4 regions of the Kaistia sp. SLG-1 genome follow, and region 2 is predicted to be linked to each of the others. Evidence: predicted binding sites of a transcription regulator. Region 2 holds the regulator's gene; each other region holds the start of a gene.
The links. Region 2 encodes PhoB, which activates phosphate uptake and scavenging genes when phosphate is short. Its sites were predicted from a motif close to TGTCATNNANCTGTCAT; they were not measured.

Region 1: a site for PhoB is predicted at 2,189-2,205, ahead of AC6HZP_RS10065 (alkaline phosphatase). Genes of this name have one in related genera too.
Region 3: a site for PhoB is predicted at 1,575-1,591, ahead of phnC (phosphonate ABC transporter ATP-binding protein). Genes of this name have one in related genera too.
Region 4: a site for PhoB is predicted at 1,802-1,818, ahead of AC6HZP_RS20305 (esterase-like activity of phytase family protein). Genes of this name have one in related genera too.

What each region holds. Positions count from the first base shown of each region.
Region 1 covers NZ_AP048544.1:2,241,455-2,245,647, forward strand. Annotated here, with positions in the region: gene AC6HZP_RS10055 (aldo/keto reductase family oxidoreductase) at 259-1,125, opposite strand; gene AC6HZP_RS10060 (LysR family transcriptional regulator) at 1,222-2,121, shown strand; gene AC6HZP_RS10065 (alkaline phosphatase) at 2,268-4,022, shown strand.
Region 2 covers NZ_AP048544.1:817,346-821,538, reverse strand. Annotated here, with positions in the region: gene AC6HZP_RS03695 (aspartate aminotransferase family protein) at 1-456, opposite strand, end outside; gene AC6HZP_RS03690 (GcrA family cell cycle regulator) at 865-1,398, shown strand; gene phoB (phosphate regulon transcriptional regulator PhoB) at 1,844-2,542, opposite strand; gene phoU (phosphate signaling complex protein PhoU) at 2,576-3,292, opposite strand; gene pstB (phosphate ABC transporter ATP-binding protein PstB) at 3,318-4,103, opposite strand; gene pstA (phosphate ABC transporter permease PstA) at 4,100-4,193, opposite strand, start outside.
Region 3 covers NZ_AP048544.1:1,086,470-1,090,662, reverse strand. Annotated here, with positions in the region: gene phnD (phosphonate ABC transporter substrate-binding protein) at 1-577, opposite strand, end outside; gene phnC (phosphonate ABC transporter ATP-binding protein) at 648-1,451, opposite strand; gene AC6HZP_RS04825 (LbetaH domain-containing protein) at 1,640-2,251, shown strand; gene AC6HZP_RS04820 (IclR family transcriptional regulator) at 2,248-3,015, opposite strand; gene AC6HZP_RS04815 (adenosylhomocysteinase) at 3,073-4,193, opposite strand, start outside.
Region 4 covers NZ_AP048544.1:4,362,697-4,366,889, reverse strand. Annotated here, with positions in the region: gene AC6HZP_RS20320 (RluA family pseudouridine synthase) at 53-1,063, opposite strand; gene AC6HZP_RS20315 (hypothetical protein) at 1,062-1,457, shown strand; tRNA gene AC6HZP_RS20310 (tRNA-Glu) at 1,578-1,652, shown strand; gene AC6HZP_RS20305 (esterase-like activity of phytase family protein) at 1,858-3,213, shown strand; gene AC6HZP_RS20300 (LysR family transcriptional regulator) at 3,300-4,193, opposite strand, start outside.

The sequences.
Region 1 (4,193 bases), 1.4 Mb from region 2:
GTTACGACGGGCGGTGCATATACGGGAATGGCGGCGAAGGCAAGGTGCGAGCGGGATTTCTTGGTGCGCCGGCTGTGTGATCCGGGCTCAGGAAAGTCCCTCACCCAACCCTCTCCCGCAGGCGGGAGAGGGCCAGGACTGCGGCCTTTCATCGGCCTTATAGCGCGGCCAGGTTTAGAGCCGGCGTCAAGACCGGCGCCGACGAACTCCCTCTCCCGCCTGCGGGAGAGGGTTGGGGGTGAGGGTCTTGTCGAGCCCTCAGCCGCCGATGCCGTTCAGCTCGGCAATCGCGTCGTCCGGCAGGACGAGGTCGGCGACGGCGAGATTTTCGCGGAGGTGGGCGACCGACGAGGTGCCGGGAATCAAGAGGATGTTCGGCGAGCGCCGCAGCAGCCAGGCGAGCGCCACCTGCATCGGCGTTGCGCCAAGGCGGGCGGCGACCTGGTTCAGCGTGGAGGACTGCAGCGGGCTGAAGCCGCCGAGCGGGAAGAACGGCACATAGGGAATGTTCTGGCGGGCGAGATCGTCGATCAGCGCGTCGTCGCCGCGATGCGCCAGATTGTAGTGGTTCTGCACGCAGGCGATCTCGGTGATCCCGCGGCCTTCGGCGACCTGGGTCGCCGTGACGTTGCTGAGGCCGATATGGCGGATGAGCCCCTGCTGCTGCAGTTCCGCCAGAACCGTCAGCATCGGCTCGATCGAGCCTTCCGCCGGCCCGTGGATGTCGAAGGAGATGCGCAGATTGACGACCTCGATCACGTCGAGGCCGAGATTGCGGAGATTGTCGTGCACGGCCTCGCGCAAGTCGTCCGGGGCGAGGGCGGGGAGCCAGGACCCGTCCGCGCCGCGCCGGGCGCCGAACTTGGTGACGAGGACGAGATTGTCCGGATAGGGATGGAGAGCCTCGCGGATCAGCAGATTGGTGACGTGCGGGCCGTAGTAGTCGCAGGTGTCGATGTGGTTGACGCCTTGCGCGATCGCCTCGTGCAGCACGGCGATCGCCGCGTCATGGTCGCGGGGCGGGCCGAACACGCCGGGGCCGGCCAGCTGCATGGCGCCATAGCCGAGGCGGTTCACGGTGCGGTGGCCGAGCTTGTAGGTGCCGGCGCGATCGATCGAGGACATGAGCTCTCTCCTTCAAGGGGGCGACGCAGAGATAGAGAGTGCCGGCGCTCGGGATAATCCGGTACAATCGGCACGGGCTGTGCGGGAATTCGAACAATGACGGTGGATCTGAGCGACCTGAATGCCTTCGCGGCGGTGGCCCGGGCGAAGGGGTTTCGCGAAGGCGCGCGCGCAAGCGGCAGCAGCGCCTCGTCGCTGAGCCAGGCGGTGCGCCGGCTGGAGGCGGAACTCGGCGTCCGGCTGCTCAACCGCACGACCCGCAGCGTGGTGCTGACCGAGGCGGGCAGGGGGCTGATGGAGCGGCTCGCGCCGGCGCTCGCCGAGGTCGAGGCGGCACTCGACATCGTCAACGGGTTTCGCGACCGGCCGGCCGGCGTGCTGCGCCTCAACGTGCCGATCAGCGCGATCCGCCTCGTGCTCGGCCGCATCGTGCCGCCCTTTCTCGCCGCTTATCCGGAGATCCGGCTCGACGTGACCGCCGAGGACAGTTTCGTCGACGTGCTCGCCGCCGGGTGCGATGCCGGCATCCGCTATGACGAGCGGCTTGAGCAGGACATGATCGCGGTGCCGATCGGGCCGCGCGTGCAGCGCTTCGCCACCGTCGCGGCGCCCGCCTATCTGGCTCGCCACGGCCGGCCGGAGCATCCGCGCGACCTGCTCGGCCATGCCTGCATCCGCAGCCGCTTTCCGAGCGGCTCGATGCCGGCCTGGGAATTCGAGCGCGACGGCGAGATCATCCGGGTCGATCCTACCGGGCCGCTGATCGTCCAGGCGGGCGCCGCCGGCGACCTCGCGGTCGATTCCGCGATCGCCGGCACCGGCATCCTGCATCTCTTCGAGGACTGGCTGCGGCCGCAGCTCGACAGCGGCGCTTTGGTGCCGCTGCTGGAGCCCTGGTGGCAGACCTTCTCCGGACCGTTCCTCTATTATCCCGGACGCCGCCTCGTGCCCGCGCCGCTCCGGGCCTTCGTCGATTTCATCCGCGCGTCGGCGTAGCCGCCCCGGCATCGGCGTCCCGGCGATCCACGACCCCTTTCCACACCGCTCCGGTTTCATCGGCAGGTTTCATATGGGTGTCATGCGCAACTCTTAAGGCCCGGACGTTGGCCGCTGCGCGGTCCCCCATCTTAAAGAGGCTCCCGATGCGCAAATTGCTGTTCACCCTTGCCGCGACGACCATGCTCGCCGGCACGGCACAGGCGACCACTGTCTATCCGCTCGACCGCGCCACGATTCTGGCCGGCTCGCCGTTCGACTTCAAGGTCGAGTTCAACGAGAACGTGAAGCCCGAGGACATCAAGGTCACGGTCAATGGCCAGGACTACAAGGCGGTGTTCGGCGCCGAGGCGACCTTCACCGAATCCGAGACCGGCAAGAACGACAAGAAGCTCGGCTCGGCGCTGATGCTGCGCAAGCTCGTGCTCGCCACGCCCGGCACCTACACGGTCGAGGCTTCGGCCGGCGCCGAGAAGAAGTCGGTGACCTGGGACGTGTACGGCACCGCCGAGCAGCCCAAGGCCAAGAACGTCATCTTCCTGCTCGGCGACGGCCTCTCCGTCGCCCACCGCACCGCGGCCCGGATCATGGCCAAGGGCATGACCGAGGGCAAGGCCGACGGCCGCCTCAACATGGACGACCTCGACCGCATGGCCTTCATCGGCACGTCGTCGACCGAAGCCGTCGCCACCGACAGCGCCAACACCATGTCGGCCTACATGACCGGCCACAAGACGGCCGTGAACGCCCTCGGCGTCTATGCCGACCGCACGCCGAACAGCTTCGACGATCCGAAGGTCGAGACGCTGGCCGAGGCGCTGCGCCGCCAGACCAAGAAGTCGATCGGCATCGTCACCACCTCGGAACTGCAGGACGCGACGCCTGCCGCCGTGGTCGCCCACACCCGCAAGCGCGCCGACAAGGCCGAAATCACCGGCATGATGTTCGACATCCAGCCGGAAGTCGCTCTCGGCGGCGGTTCCGCCTACTTCCTCGGCAAGGACACGCCCGGCTCCAAGCGCAAGGACGACAAGGACTACATCAAGCAGTTCCAGGACGCCGGCTACACGCTCGCGACCGATCAGGCGGAGCTCGAGAAGGCCGCCGGCACCAACACCGGCAAGATCCTCGGCCTGTTCCACACCGGCAACATGGATACGCTGCTCGACCGCAAGTTCCTGAAGAAGGGCACCGTTCCGAAGTTCCCGAACCAGCCCGGCCTGGTCGAGATGACGGAAACCGCGCTGGAGCAGCTCTCGAAGAACCCCGAGGGCTTCTTCCTGATGGTCGAGGGCGCGAACATCGACAAGATGTCCCACCCGCTCGACTGGGACCGCGCCGTCGTCGAGACCATCGAGTTCGACAAGGCGGTCGGCGCGGCGCGCGCCTTCGCCGAGAAGAACCCGGACACGCTGATCATCGTCACCGGCGACCACACCCATGGCGTCTCGATCATCGGCACCGTCGATGACGACAAGCCGGGCACCGAGATGCGCGAGAAGGTCGGCACCTATGCCGACGCCGGCTTCCCGAACTACACGCATGAGAACAAGGACGGCTACCCGGACCGGGTGGACGTGTCGCGTCGCCTGTTCCTCGCCGCCAACAACGGCCCGGACCACTACGAGACCTTCCGTCCGAAGCTCGACGGCCCGTTCGTGCCGGCCGTGCAGAACGAGAAGAAGGAATATGTCGCCAACGAAGCCTACAAGGACGTCCCCGGCGCCGTCTTCGTCCAGGGCAACATCCCGAAGGAAGGCGACTCGGGCGTGCATGCGGTCGACGACGTCGTCCTGCAGTCGGCCGGCCCCGGCTCGGAAGGCTTCAAGGGCTACATGGAGCAGAGCGACGTCTACCGCGTGATCGTCGACGCGCTGGCGCTGGCGCCCGCCAAGAAGTGATCCGCCGGCCCCTGGCTGCGATCTGAAACACAGGCTTCGGGCGCCCGCGCCCGAAGCCATCTCCAGTTTGGCTCGGTCCGTGCAGTTCCTTGCCTTCACCTCTCCCTGAGGAGACCTTCGCGCAACACCGCCGTCATCGTGCTGATGGGGTCTTGCCACCCACCGCCGTCA
Region 2 (4,193 bases):
CTGACCGCCGGCGGCGAGCGTCGCCAGCGTCCGGCCGTGGAACGCGCCCTCGATGGTGAGGATGCGGAACCGCTCGGGCTGGCCGTTGACATAGTGGTAGCGCCGCGCCGTCTTGATCGCGGCCTCGTTGGCCTCGGCGCCCGAATTGGCGAAGAAGACGCGGTCGGCGAAGGAGTTGGCGACCAGCGTGTCGGCGAGCTTCTCCTGGCCGGGGATCCGGAACAGGTTCGACGTGTGCCAGAGCTTGCCGGCCTGTTCGGTCAGCGCCTGCACAAGGACCGGGTTGGCATGGCCGAGCGTGTTCACCGCGATGCCGGCGGAGAAATCGAGATAAGCGTCCCCGTCTCGCGTAAAGACCCAGGCCCCCTCGCCTCGCTCGAACTCGAGCGGTGCACGCGCAAAGGTGTCAAAGAGGCTGGACGAGGTCTTTTTTACGCTGCTATCGGGGGCGTTCATATCCCCTCCTTCGGATGAAACCACGGAAATGGGTGCCAAAAATCAAAAGTGCCACCCGAGGCCGACGCGCCGGGCAGCACCTTTTTGCGTTGCCCTTATATCACGGTCGTGACGTTTTGTGTCAATGAAAACGGCGGCGGAGGGGCCTCGGCGGCGGCTAAGCGATTGACCCGACTCACGGTTCGGGGCCGAGACCGCAAGTTGGGGAAAACGCAAGGATCCACATCTAGGATTCCTGCCGACTCTTGTCACCGAGTCAGGCCATATAGTATCTTAATAACCGTTAAGATACGAAATATCGAGCCGGTACCTCCCCCTGACCCAAGTATCGCGTTCAAAGTCGTCATGCCCCCTGGCCGACGACCGCGACAGGATTCCGGGTATCGCTCCGACCGACAAGGACACGCTATGACTTGGACGGACGAACGGGTTGAGTTGCTGAAGAAGCTCTGGACCGACGGTTTGAGCGCGAGCCAGATCGCCTCGGAGCTTGGCGGCGTAACGCGCAATGCGGTCATCGGCAAGGTACATCGGCTGAGCCTGTCGGGTCGCGCCAAGCCGGCTTCGACGCCGGTGGCTCGCGCCCGCAAGCCTGCGACGACCAGCAATGGCCGATCCGCAACGACGGGCCGCCCCAATCCTGTCAGGCCGCTGGTGGCGGGCAATACCGCGCTGAAGCCGCTCGGCCAGATCGTGCCGGAACCGCGGCGCATGCCCCGCCCGGCCGGCTCGGACGACGTCGTCGTGCCGATCAGCCTGCATGCCACGATCCTCACGCTCACCGAACAGACCTGCAAATGGCCGATCGGCGACCCGAGCACCGAGGATTTCCATTTCTGCGGCCAGCGGTCGAACTCCGGCATTCCCTACTGCGAATATCATTCGCGCGTCGCCTACCAGCCGGTGCATGACCGCCGCCAGAAGAAGGCCGTCGGCGCCTGATCGCGCCGGCCTGACGCTGGCTCCGGCGCCTGGCGCGCCGACGAGACCAGCCGCAATCCCGGCCGTGCCGTCCTCCATCGAGGCGCACGGCCGATTTGTTTTCCGGCCTCCCCTTGCCAACAACAGAAAGCCGCGCCGGGATTCTGTCCCGCACGCGGCTTCTTGTTCTTTAGCTCTTGAAGGCGGATCCGAAGCTCGCCCCTCACCTCTCCCTGAGGGAGAGGTCGACGCACGAAGTGCGGCGGGTGAGGGTTTACGGTCTATCCGGAGGGTTCCCTAAACCCTCTCCCGGACCTGCGGTCCGACCTCCCCCTCAGGGGGAGGCGAAGGCAGGAGGTGGTCCTCCCCGGAAGAAGCCGTGCCGGAGGCAGCCACGGCAGCCCCCCGGACTATCTCGCATCTGGCGACCCTCCCTCAAGGGGAGGGTTCACGCGGAGTGGTTGCCTCAGGCCATCGCGAACTGGTCGTCGAAGGAATAGCCGGAGCCGCGCACGGTGCGGATCGGATCCTTGACGCGGCCGCGGTTCACCGCCTTGCGCAGGCGGCCGATATGGACGTCGACGGTGCGCTCGTCGACATAGACGTCACGACCCCAGACCCCATCCAGCAACTGTTCGCGTGAAAACACGCGGCCGGGGCTCTTCATCAGATATTCGAGCAGGCGGAACTCGGTCGGGCCGAGATGCAGCTCGCGCCCCGAGCGGCGGACGCGGTGCGTCTCGCGATCGAGCTCGATGTCGCCGGCGCGCAGCAGCGTGGCGATCACCTCGGGCCGCGAGCGGCGCAGGATCGCCCGCACGCGCGCCATCAGCTCCGGCACGGAGAACGGCTTGACGACATAGTCGTCGGCGCCGGTGGCGAGACCGCGGATGCGCTCCTGCTCCTCGCCGCGGGCGGTGAGCATGATCACCGGCAGCGTGCGCGTGGCGTCGCGGGCACGGAGCCGGCGGCAGAGCTCGATGCCGGAGATCCCCGGCAGCATCCAGTCGAGCAGCAGCAGGTCGGGCACGGTTTCGAGGAGGCGCATCTCGGCGTCATCGCCGCGCGGCACGACCTCGACCGTGTACCCTTCCGCTTCCAGATTGTAACGGAGGAGGAGGCTCAGCGCCTCCTCATCCTCGACGATCATAACGCGTGGCGTCATTCACGAATTCCTGGGGTGTGGCTGACGATACCGTCAGTTCTTCTCATAGTTGACGGCAGTCGTGCTCGACTCGTCCTGCTTCGGGCGGTCTTCGGCGAGCACCTGGCCGGTGACGACATAGTAGACCGTCTCGGCGATGTTGGTGGCGTGATCGCCGATGCGCTCGATGTTCTTGGCGCAGAACAGGAGATGCGTGCAGAAGGTGATGTTGCGCGGATCTTCCATCATGTAGGTCAGAAGCTCGCGGAAGAGCGACGTGTACATGGCGTCGATTTCTTCGTCGCGCTTCCAGACTTCATAGGCCTGGTCGACGTCGCGGCTCGCATAGGCGTCCAGCACGTCCTTGAGCTGGGTCAGCGACAGCTCCGCCATGTGCTCGACGCCGGTGTTGAAGCGCTTCGACTGGAGCTGGCCATCGAGCGCCATGACGCGCTTGGCGATGTTCTTGGCCAGATCGCCGATGCGCTCGAGATCGCTGGCGATGCGCTGCGCCGCGATGACTTCGCGCAGGTCCATCGCCATCGGCTGGCGCCGGGCGATGATCATGATGGCGCGCTCTTCGCATTCGCGCTGCAGTGCGTCGAGCTTCTTGTCGTCGGCGATCACCTGCTTGGCGGTGGCCGTGTCGACCCGGATCAGAGCACCGACGGCAACGTCGACCAGGCGCTCCGCCATGCCGCCCATCTCGGCGATGCGGCGGGCGACGTCATTGAGCTCTTCGTCGTAGCGGGAAACAATATGTTCGGACATCTCGTGCTCCTACGTCCGCCCGGCCTCAGCCGAAGCGTCCGGTGATGTAGTCCTGGGTGCGCTTGTCGCTCGGCGACGTGAAGATCTTCGTCGTCTCGTCGAACTCGATCAGCTCGCCGAGATACATGAAGGCGGTGTAGTCGGAGACGCGCGCCGCCTGCTGCATGTTGTGCGTGACGATGGCGATCGTGTAGTCGGTCGTCAGCTCGTCGATCAGTTCCTCGATCTTCGCGGTCGAGATCGGATCGAGCGCCGAGCAGGGCTCGTCGAACAGCACGACTTCCGGCCGCACCGCGATGGTGCGGGCGATGCAGAGGCGCTGCTGCTGGCCGCCCGAGAGGCTGAGGCCGCTCGAATGCAGCTTGTCCTTGACCTCGTTCCAGAGCGCGCCGCGCGTCAGCGCCGCCTCGACCCGGCCGTCCATCTCGGAGCGCGAGATGTTCTCGTAGAGGCGGATGCCGAAGGCGATGTTCTCGTAGATCGACATCGGGAACGGCGTCGGCTTCTGGAACACCATGCCGACGCGGGCGCGCAGCATGTTGCGGTCCTGGTCGGGGTTCAGCACGTTCTGGCCGTCGAAGATCACCTCGCCCTCGGCGCGCTGGCGCGGGTAGAGGTCGTACATGCGGTTGAGGACCCGCAGCAGCGTCGACTTTCCGCAGCCCGACGGGCCGATGAACGCCGTGACCTTCTTCTCGTAGAGCGGCAGGTTGATCGTCTTCAGCGCCAGGTTGTCGCCGTAGAAGAACTTCAGATTACGGATCGAGATCTTCTCGGCCATGCCGGCCGTGTTCATCGCGGTCTGGGTCATTTGGAAGCCTTGGGGCTGAGGAAGGCGCGGGCGACGATGTTGAGTGCCAGCACGGTAAAGGTGATGAGGAGGGCGCCGGTCCAGGCGAGC
Region 3 (4,193 bases), 270 kb from region 2:
CCTGGGCCAGAGCCAGCACGGCGTTGTCATGGCTGCCGGCGAAGATCGCCTTGCCGAAGAACGTATCGACGTCCTTGCCGTCGCGATGCAGGAAGAAGCGCGGTGCGTTGTTGCCGGAGGTCGAGTTGGAATCGACCAGGGCGAGCGTCTTGCCCTTCAGGTCGTCGATCGACTTGTACGGGCCGTTGGCCAGCGTGTAGATGACCGAATAATAGCCGGTGGCGTCGTTCGAATGACGCGGCACGACGACCGGTTCGACCTCGACGCCGGTCAGCACGGCGCGGGCGTAGGAAGCCGGGCCGTACATGGCGATCTGGGCGTTGCCGGCGCGCTGCGCCTCGATGACGGCGGCGTAGTCGGTGGCGACGGCCAGCTTGACCGGAACGCCGAGCTGCTTGCCGAGATAGTCGGCCAGCGGCTGGTAGCGATCGGTGGTGGTCGAGGCGTTCTCGGCCGGGATGACGGCGATCGTCAGCTCGGGATACTCGGCCTTCCAGTCGGCGAAGGCGGGCGAAGCGACACCGGCCAGCGCGAGGCCAGCAACGGCGGCGCCGATAAGGGTGCGACGGTTCAACATCGGTATTCTCCAGGTGTTGGTCGGTAGGTGTTGGTATGGCGGTGCCGGTGCGGCACCGATCTGGATGCGATCAGGCCGCGACGGCGACGCCGGGCAGTCCGGCCGGCAGTGTCGCCGGCTCGAAATCGAGAAGTTCCTCGGCCTCCAGGCCGTAGAGGTCGCGGGCGACGTCCTCGGTCAGCTCCGCCGGCACGCCGTCGAACACGACGCGGCCGGCCGACATGCCGATCAGCCGGTCGCAATAGGTGCGGGCGAGATCGAGCGAATGCAGATTGCACATGACCGTGATGCCGTAGTGCCGGTTGATGCGCAGCAGCGCGTCCATCACGACCTTGGTATTGCGCGGATCGAGCGAGGCGATCGGCTCGTCGGCGAGGATGATTTCGGGCTCCTGCACCAGCGCGCGGGCGATGGCGACGCGCTGCTGCTGGCCGCCGGAGAGGCTGTCGGCGCGCTGGGCGGCGAGCTGGGCGATATCGAACTGCTCCAGCGCCGAGAGCGCCACGGCGCGATCCTCGTCCTTCCAGAGCTGCAGCATGGAGCGGGGGGCCGAAACCGTATTGAGGCGGCCCATCAGCACATTGGTCAGAACGTCGAGGCGGCCGACCAGATTGAACTGCTGGAAGATCATGGCGCAGCGGGCACGCCAGTCGCGCAGCGCCTTGCCCTTCAGCTTGGTGACGTCGACATCGCCGAAGCGGATCGAGCCGTCCGTCGGGTCGACGAGGCGGTTGATCATGCGCAGGAGCGTCGACTTGCCGGCACCGGACCGACCAATGACGCCGACGAAGCTTCCCGACCCGATCGTCAGACTGACGTCGCTGACGGCAGCCTTGTGATTATAGTGTCGTGCAACGCCGTCCAGAACCAACATGTCATGATCTCCCGATTGGGCGGATCATGCAATTTCGAAGCAAAACTTTTGTGACGGAGTTTTCCACTTGGAAGCGAACCGGCACAACACGACAACTCAAGCATAAATCGGCTTCGCCGGCTTAGTCATCGCAACGTCATCCACATTCTCCACCTTCGCCGCAACCAACTGACAATGGAGAATTCGCGATGCAACTCGGCCCGACGCCGGCCCTTCACGCGACCGCGCATGTCGAGCGGTCGACGCTCGGGCGCTATACGGAAGTGGGCGCCCGCACGTCGCTGATCGAGACGACGATGGGCGACTATTCCTACATCTCGCCCGATGGCGACGTCATCTATTCGACGATCGGCAAGTTCTGCTCGATCGCGGCCGCTGTCCGCATCAATCCCGGCAACCATCCGCAATGGCGCGCCAGCCAGTCCCACTTCACCTATCGCGCGTCAAAGTATTTCGACGGCGAAGCGGACGAGGCCGAGTTCTTCGACTGGCGACGGTCGACGCCCTGCGCCATCGGCCATGACGTCTGGATCGGCCATGGCGTCACGGTTCTCGCCGGCGTCTCGATCGGCACCGGCGCGATCATCGGCTCGGGCGCGGTCGTCGCCAAGGATGTCGGCCCCTACGAGATCGCCGTCGGCGTCGCCGCGAAGACGGTCAAGCGCCGCTTCCCGGTCGCGATCGCCGACCGGCTGATGGCGCTTTCGTGGTGGGACTGGGACCACGAGCAGCTCCGCCACGCCCTGCCGGATTTCCGCGCCCTTTCGATCGAAGCGTTCCTGGAAAAATACGAGGGCTAGGCGCCCTCGCCGCCGATCACCGCGTTGATGGTCCTGGCCGCTTCCTGCGCCGCGGCCAGAACGTCGGCGATCGGGCGGCGGCTATAGCTGGTCGCGACATAGGGGACGGTCAGCGCGGCGACGATGCGGCCGTCGCGGGACAGGATCGGGAAGACCAGATCCGTGATGCCCGGCTGCAGGCTGTCCGGCTCCTCCTCGAAGCCGCGCTCGCGGATCGCGGCGAGGCGGGCCGGCATCGTCGCCCGCACCGCCGCATCCTGACCTTCGAGCCAAGGCAGAACCCGCTCCTCCGGCTCAAACGCCATCAGAAGCCGCCCCGTCGCGCTCTCGAACAGCGGGAAGGTCGCCCCAGCGCGCACGCGAAACCCGAAGGCGCTGGGGCTGTCGATCTGGGCGATGACGACGACGCGGCCGGCGTCATGGATGCTCAGATTGCAGGATTGGCCGATCGCCTCGCTCAGGCCCCGCATCGCCGGCAGCGCCATGTCGATCAGGCCGCGCATCGGCTCCTGCCGGTGGGCGAGCTCGAACATCATCATGGAGAGGAAATAGAGGCCGGACGGGCGGGCGCGGAACAGGTAGCCGCGCCGCTCCAGCGTCACCAGAGTGCGGTAGATCTGGTTGATCGAGCGATCGACCGCCGCCGCGACCTCGCCGAGCGTCATCCCCTCGCGGCTGCCGGCCAGCAGCTCGAGGATATCGAGCGCCTTGTCGAGCGCCGGCACGCCGTAGTTCGGGCCTTCGCCAGTCGCCTCGACCGCCATCGGCTTGCTCCATTCCTCGCTCCGCGCGGCCCACGCGACGCCCGGAACCATCGGCTTCTACAGGTCGACGCCCATCTCCGCCACCATGCGGCGGGCGATCGTCTCGTTGATGTCGGCGGGGACGGGCTGCGCGCCCGCAACCAGCGCCGTCCGGCCGGCGTCGGCGACGCGCGCCAGCGACAGGGCCTGCAGCATGAAGCCGATATCCATGGACTCGATCGAATTGCCCTTCGGCTCGCGGCCGGCGAGGTTGAACATGCGCCCGTCCGCGACGAGCACGACGTGGCGGCCGTCGGCCAACTCGATCCGTTCCAGCGAGTCGTCGACGAGTTCGGTGACGCGCGCCTGCCGGCGCAGCGCCGCAACGTCGATCTCCCACGGGAAATGGCCGGAATTGGCGAGGATCGCGCCGGAGCGCATTTTCGCGATCGCGGCCTCGCCGATGACGCCCGCGCGGCCGGTCGCCGTGATGAACACCTCGCCCCAGGGCGCGAGCTGGTCGATCGTGCCGCCGCGATAGCCGTCGAGCGCCGCCTCCAGCGCCTTGATCGGATCCGTCTCGACCACGGCGACGCGGCCGCCCAGCGCATCCAGATATTGCGCGATGCCGCGCCCGCACCAGCCATAGCCGACGACGACGAAACGGCGGCCGGGGATCATCAGATTGGTGATCCGCATGAAGCTCTCGACGATCGACTGGCCGACCGCGTGGCGGTTCTCGGCGATCTGCTTCAGCGGGCTGTCGTTGATGACGATGACCGGGAACGGCACCTTGCCGGCGAGTTCGTCGCGCAGCCGGTCGCCGCCCGAGGTGGTCTCCTCTGTGCCGCCCCGGATCGAGCCTTCCGTGCCCGCCTCGATCGCCAGCGCCGCGAGGTCGGCGCCATTGTCGAGCAGGATATCGGGCTTCGCCGCGACGACGCTCCGGACATTCTTCAGGTGCCGCTGCAGATCGTCGTCGCGCTTGCCGAACAGGTTCATGCCCTGCGCCTTCAGCACGGCGACGATGTCGTCCTGGGTCGAGCCGTGATTGCCGGTGCCGACTATGTCGGCGCCACCGGCCTTCAAGACTTCGAGCAGCACCGCCGTCTTCGGCTCCAGATGCAGCGACACGCCGATGGAGAGGCCGGCGAAAGGCTTCTCGCGCTCGAAATCGGCGCGCACGCCGGCGAGCAGCC
Region 4 (4,193 bases), 1.7 Mb from region 2:
ATATATAGGCACGAAATACAAGTTTAACAGGACCGCGCGGCGCGGTTTCGGTTCACAGTCCGTTGAAAGCTTCGATCAGTTCGGCGAGATCCGCCGGCGGCTCGGATTCGAAATGCAGCGTCTCGCGCGTCGTCGGATGCTCGAAGCCGAGCAGCCAGGCATGCAGCGCCTGGCGGTGGAAATGCGACACGAGCGTCCGCGCCGGCTCGGGCAGGCGGGCCGCCTTGGTGAGGAAACCCTTGCCATATTCCTGGTCGCCGATCAGCGGCAGGCCCATGGCCGCCATGTGGACGCGGATCTGGTGCGTGCGCCCGGTCTCGAGGCGGAGATCGAGCAGGCTGGCGATCGGCGCCGTCTTGTCGCCGAAGCGCTGCTCCACCGTGTAGTGGGTGATCGCTTCCTTGCCGCCCGTCTTCAGCACGGCCATCTTCAGCCGGCTGGTCGGCGAGCGGCCGATCGGCGCGTCGACCATGCCGTAGGGCAGGGCCGGAACGCCCCAGACGATCGCCTGGTAGCCGCGCTCGAGCGGGCCGCTGCGGCCGTGATCGGCGAACTGCTTGGCGAGGCCCTTGTGGGCGCGGTCGTTCTTGGCGACCACCATCAGGCCGGTGGTGTCCTTGTCGAGGCGGTGCACGATGCCCGGGCGGCGCACGCCGCCGATGCCGGAAAGGCTGTCACCGCAATGGGCGATCAGCGCGTTGACCAACGTGCCGCTCCAGTTGCCGGCGGCGGGATGCACCACGAGGCCTGCCTGCTTGTCGATGACGAGCAGGTCGTCGTCCTCGTAGACGACGTCGAGCGGGATCGGCTCGCCCTCGGGCTCGGCCGGGACAGCCGGCGGCACGGCGACGCGGATGACGTCGCCCGCGTTGACCGCCTTTTTGGCCTCCACTATGGTCGCGCCGCCGATCGAGACGTGACCGGCCTCGATCAGGGATTTGAGGCGGCTGCGGGACAGATCGGCAATCGCGGCGGCCAGATAGGCATCGAGGCGCCGGCCTGCCGCGTCCGGTTCGACCACGAGGTCGACGATTTCCTCGCCGTCATCCGGAAACTGGTCCATGGCTCACACTTCTTCCTCTTCGGCCCCGCACTCGCCCAATCCTTCGGAACCACAGGACGAAGCGCCGCTCGATCCGGCGATGGAGCGCGTCCGGCAGAAGCTGCGGCGGTTGATCCTGGTCTCGGGGACGACGGTCCTGGTCGGCTTTCTCGCCGTGCTGTTCGCCGTCATGTACAAGATCGCTCCCGATCGAAGCAAGCCCGCTCTGCCGGCGAACGCCGAACCGGTCACGATCGCCGACGTCCTGCCGGCCGGCGCACGGGTCGTCTCGACGGCGCTCAGCGGCAATCTGCTGGCGCTGACGATCGAGGCCTTCGGTGCGACCCGCGTCGTCGTCATCGATGTCGGCACCGGCGCCGTCGTCCGCCACCTCGATCTCGGCACGGCACGCTGACCGGCCGCGTCCGGGACGAGGAAAAAGTTCTTCACAGGCAGTTTGAAGAAGTTTGGCGAGACGCTCTTGCCAAGCTCCGACCCAATCGGTATATCGCGGTCATCCGAAGCAAACGGATGTGCGCCCTTCGTCTAGCGGTCAGGACGTCGCCCTCTCACGGCGAAAGCAGGGGTTCGATTCCCCTAGGGCGTACCAAATTTGCTCCTCCTCCCCGACAATCCGAATTCGATCGTTTGACCGCTCTCGTGGTCGTTTCGCCGTGAATTCTCGGTCCTTGGCCGGGCGGCCGTGGCTGGGGACTTGAGCCAGCTTTTCATCGGAATTCCATCGGGTCGTGACACCGCTGTCATGCGGGCTTCCTAATCGGGGCGAGCTTTCCTCAACCTAGAAAGGATGCTCGATGCCGTTGCGTTCCCTGATTGCCGCCGCCGCGCTCACCACGATCGCCGGCGCGGCCGTCGCAGCCGAGACGTTCCCCGCCAAGCTCGCCGGCCATGCCTATCTTCCGGCCATGACCCTGATCGCGCCGCCGGCCGACGCGCCGCGCGACGCCATCGTCTCCGGCAAGTTCACCGGCAAGACGCGCAACGAAGTGCCGATGAGCGTGATGGGCGACGTCGGCGCCGCCTATGGCAGCCACCCGACCGGCATCTCGCTGCCCTTCGTCGGCCAGCCGGTGCAGGGCCTGTCGGGCTTCGCCATGAACCGCGCGCCGGACGGCTCAATCTACACGCTGACCGACAACGGCTTCGGCACCAAGGCGAACAGCCCCGATGCGATGCTGTTCTTCCATCGCATGAAGCCGGATTTCGCGACCGGCAAGGTCGAGCGGCTGGAATCAGTCTTCCTGCGCGATCCCGACCACAAGGTGCCGTTCCGCATCGCCTATGAGGGCACGGACAGCCGCTACCTGACCGGCGCCGATTTCGATCCGGAGAGTATCCAGGTGCTCGGCGACGAAGTCTGGATCGGCGAGGAGTTCGGCCCCTACATCGTCCGCGCCACGCTCGACGGCCGCGTGCTCGCCGTCTATCCGACGATGCTCGACGGCGAGGTCCTGCGCGGACCCGACACGCCGGGCGTCGTCGTTCCCGCCGTTCCCGGCAAGGATTTCCGCGTGCAGCGTTCCGGCGGCTATGAGGGCATGGCCCTGCAGCCGAAGACCAACCTGCTCTGGGCGATGCTCGAGAAGCCGCTGCTCGGCGAGGACGGCAAGCCGGAGGGCGACTTCCTCCGTGTCATGACCTTCGACACCGGCAAGGGCGCCTGGACGGGCGACAGCTACCGCTTCCGCCTCGCCGAGGGCGCGACCGCGATCGGCGACTTCAACTTCATCGACGACACGCGCGCACTGGTGATCGAGCGCGACAATGGCGAGGGTGATCCGAGCCTCGCCTGCAAGACCGACGACAAGTCGGCCTGCTATCCGATCCCGGCCAAGGTCAAGAACATCGTCCTGGTCGACACCGCCAGCATCGACAAGGACGGCGCCATCCGCCGCATCGCCCAGATCGACCTGATGAAGATCGCCGATCCGGACGGCAAGGCGATCGTCAAGACCGCCGCCGACCGCGACCTCACGGGCATCTTCACCTTCCCGTTCTTCACCATCGAGGACGTGATGCTCTACGACGACAAGCACATCCTGGTCGCGAACGACAACAACCTGCCGTTCTCGGGCGGTCGCGAGATCGGCAAGGCCGCCGACAACGAGTTCATCCTGCTCGACGTCGCAGATTTCCTCGCCGCCAAGTAAGGCAAGCAGCTGGAGGGCAGGGCGGCTTTGTCGCCTTGCCCGCAGCAATTGAAGGGGCGCGTCCGGTTTAGCCGGGCGCGCCTTTTTCATGAGGCGGGATCGCGGCCGTGGACATAGGCGTCGAGGCCGGCGACGAGGTGGTCGAAGACGAGGCGCATGCGCCGCACCGACCTGAGATCCTCATGCATGGCGACCCAGCATTCGAGCGGATAGGCGAGTTCCTCCGGCACCAGACGGACGAGATCGGGATCCCGCGCCGCGAGCGGGCTCTGGCAGCCGCCGATGCCGAGGCCGGCGCGGATCGCGGCGAGCTGCGTCGTGTCGCTGTCGGTGCGCAGGCTGAACATCTCGCGCGAGAGCGGCAGGCCCAGCGCCCGCAGCGCCCGGATGGCGGGTGAATCGCGGTCGTAGCCGATCAGCGTATGGCCGGTCATTTCCGCCAGGGTCCGCGGCGTGCCGCGTCGCGCCAGATAGTTGCGGTGGGCATGCAGGCCGATGTCGATCGTGCCGATCCGCCGCGCCAGCAGCGCGCCCTGGGTCGGCCGGACATTGCGCACGGCGATGTCGGCCTCCCGTCGCAGCAGGTCCTCGTTGCGGTTGGAAACCACCAGCTCGATGGCGATCTGCGGATGCCGCTCCATGAAGGGCGCGAGGATCCCCGGCAGGATCTCGGTGCCGACCACCTCGCTCGCGGTCAGCCGCACCGTGCCTCGATCTTCCTTCGCTTCCGCCGACGCTGCGCGCACCAAAGTCTCGGCCGCCGCCGCCATCGTCTCGGCATGCGGCGCCAGCTCGAGCGCCGCCTCGGTCGGGGCCAGGCCGGCGCGCGACCGGGTGAAGAGCACCACGCCGAGCGCCAGTTCCAGTTCGTCGATGTGGCGGCCGACGGTCGGCTGGGTCAGGCGCAGATGGCGCGCGGCGCCGGAAAGGCTGCCGTCGCCGAGCACGGCGAGAAACGAGCGGAGATGATCCCAGGATGG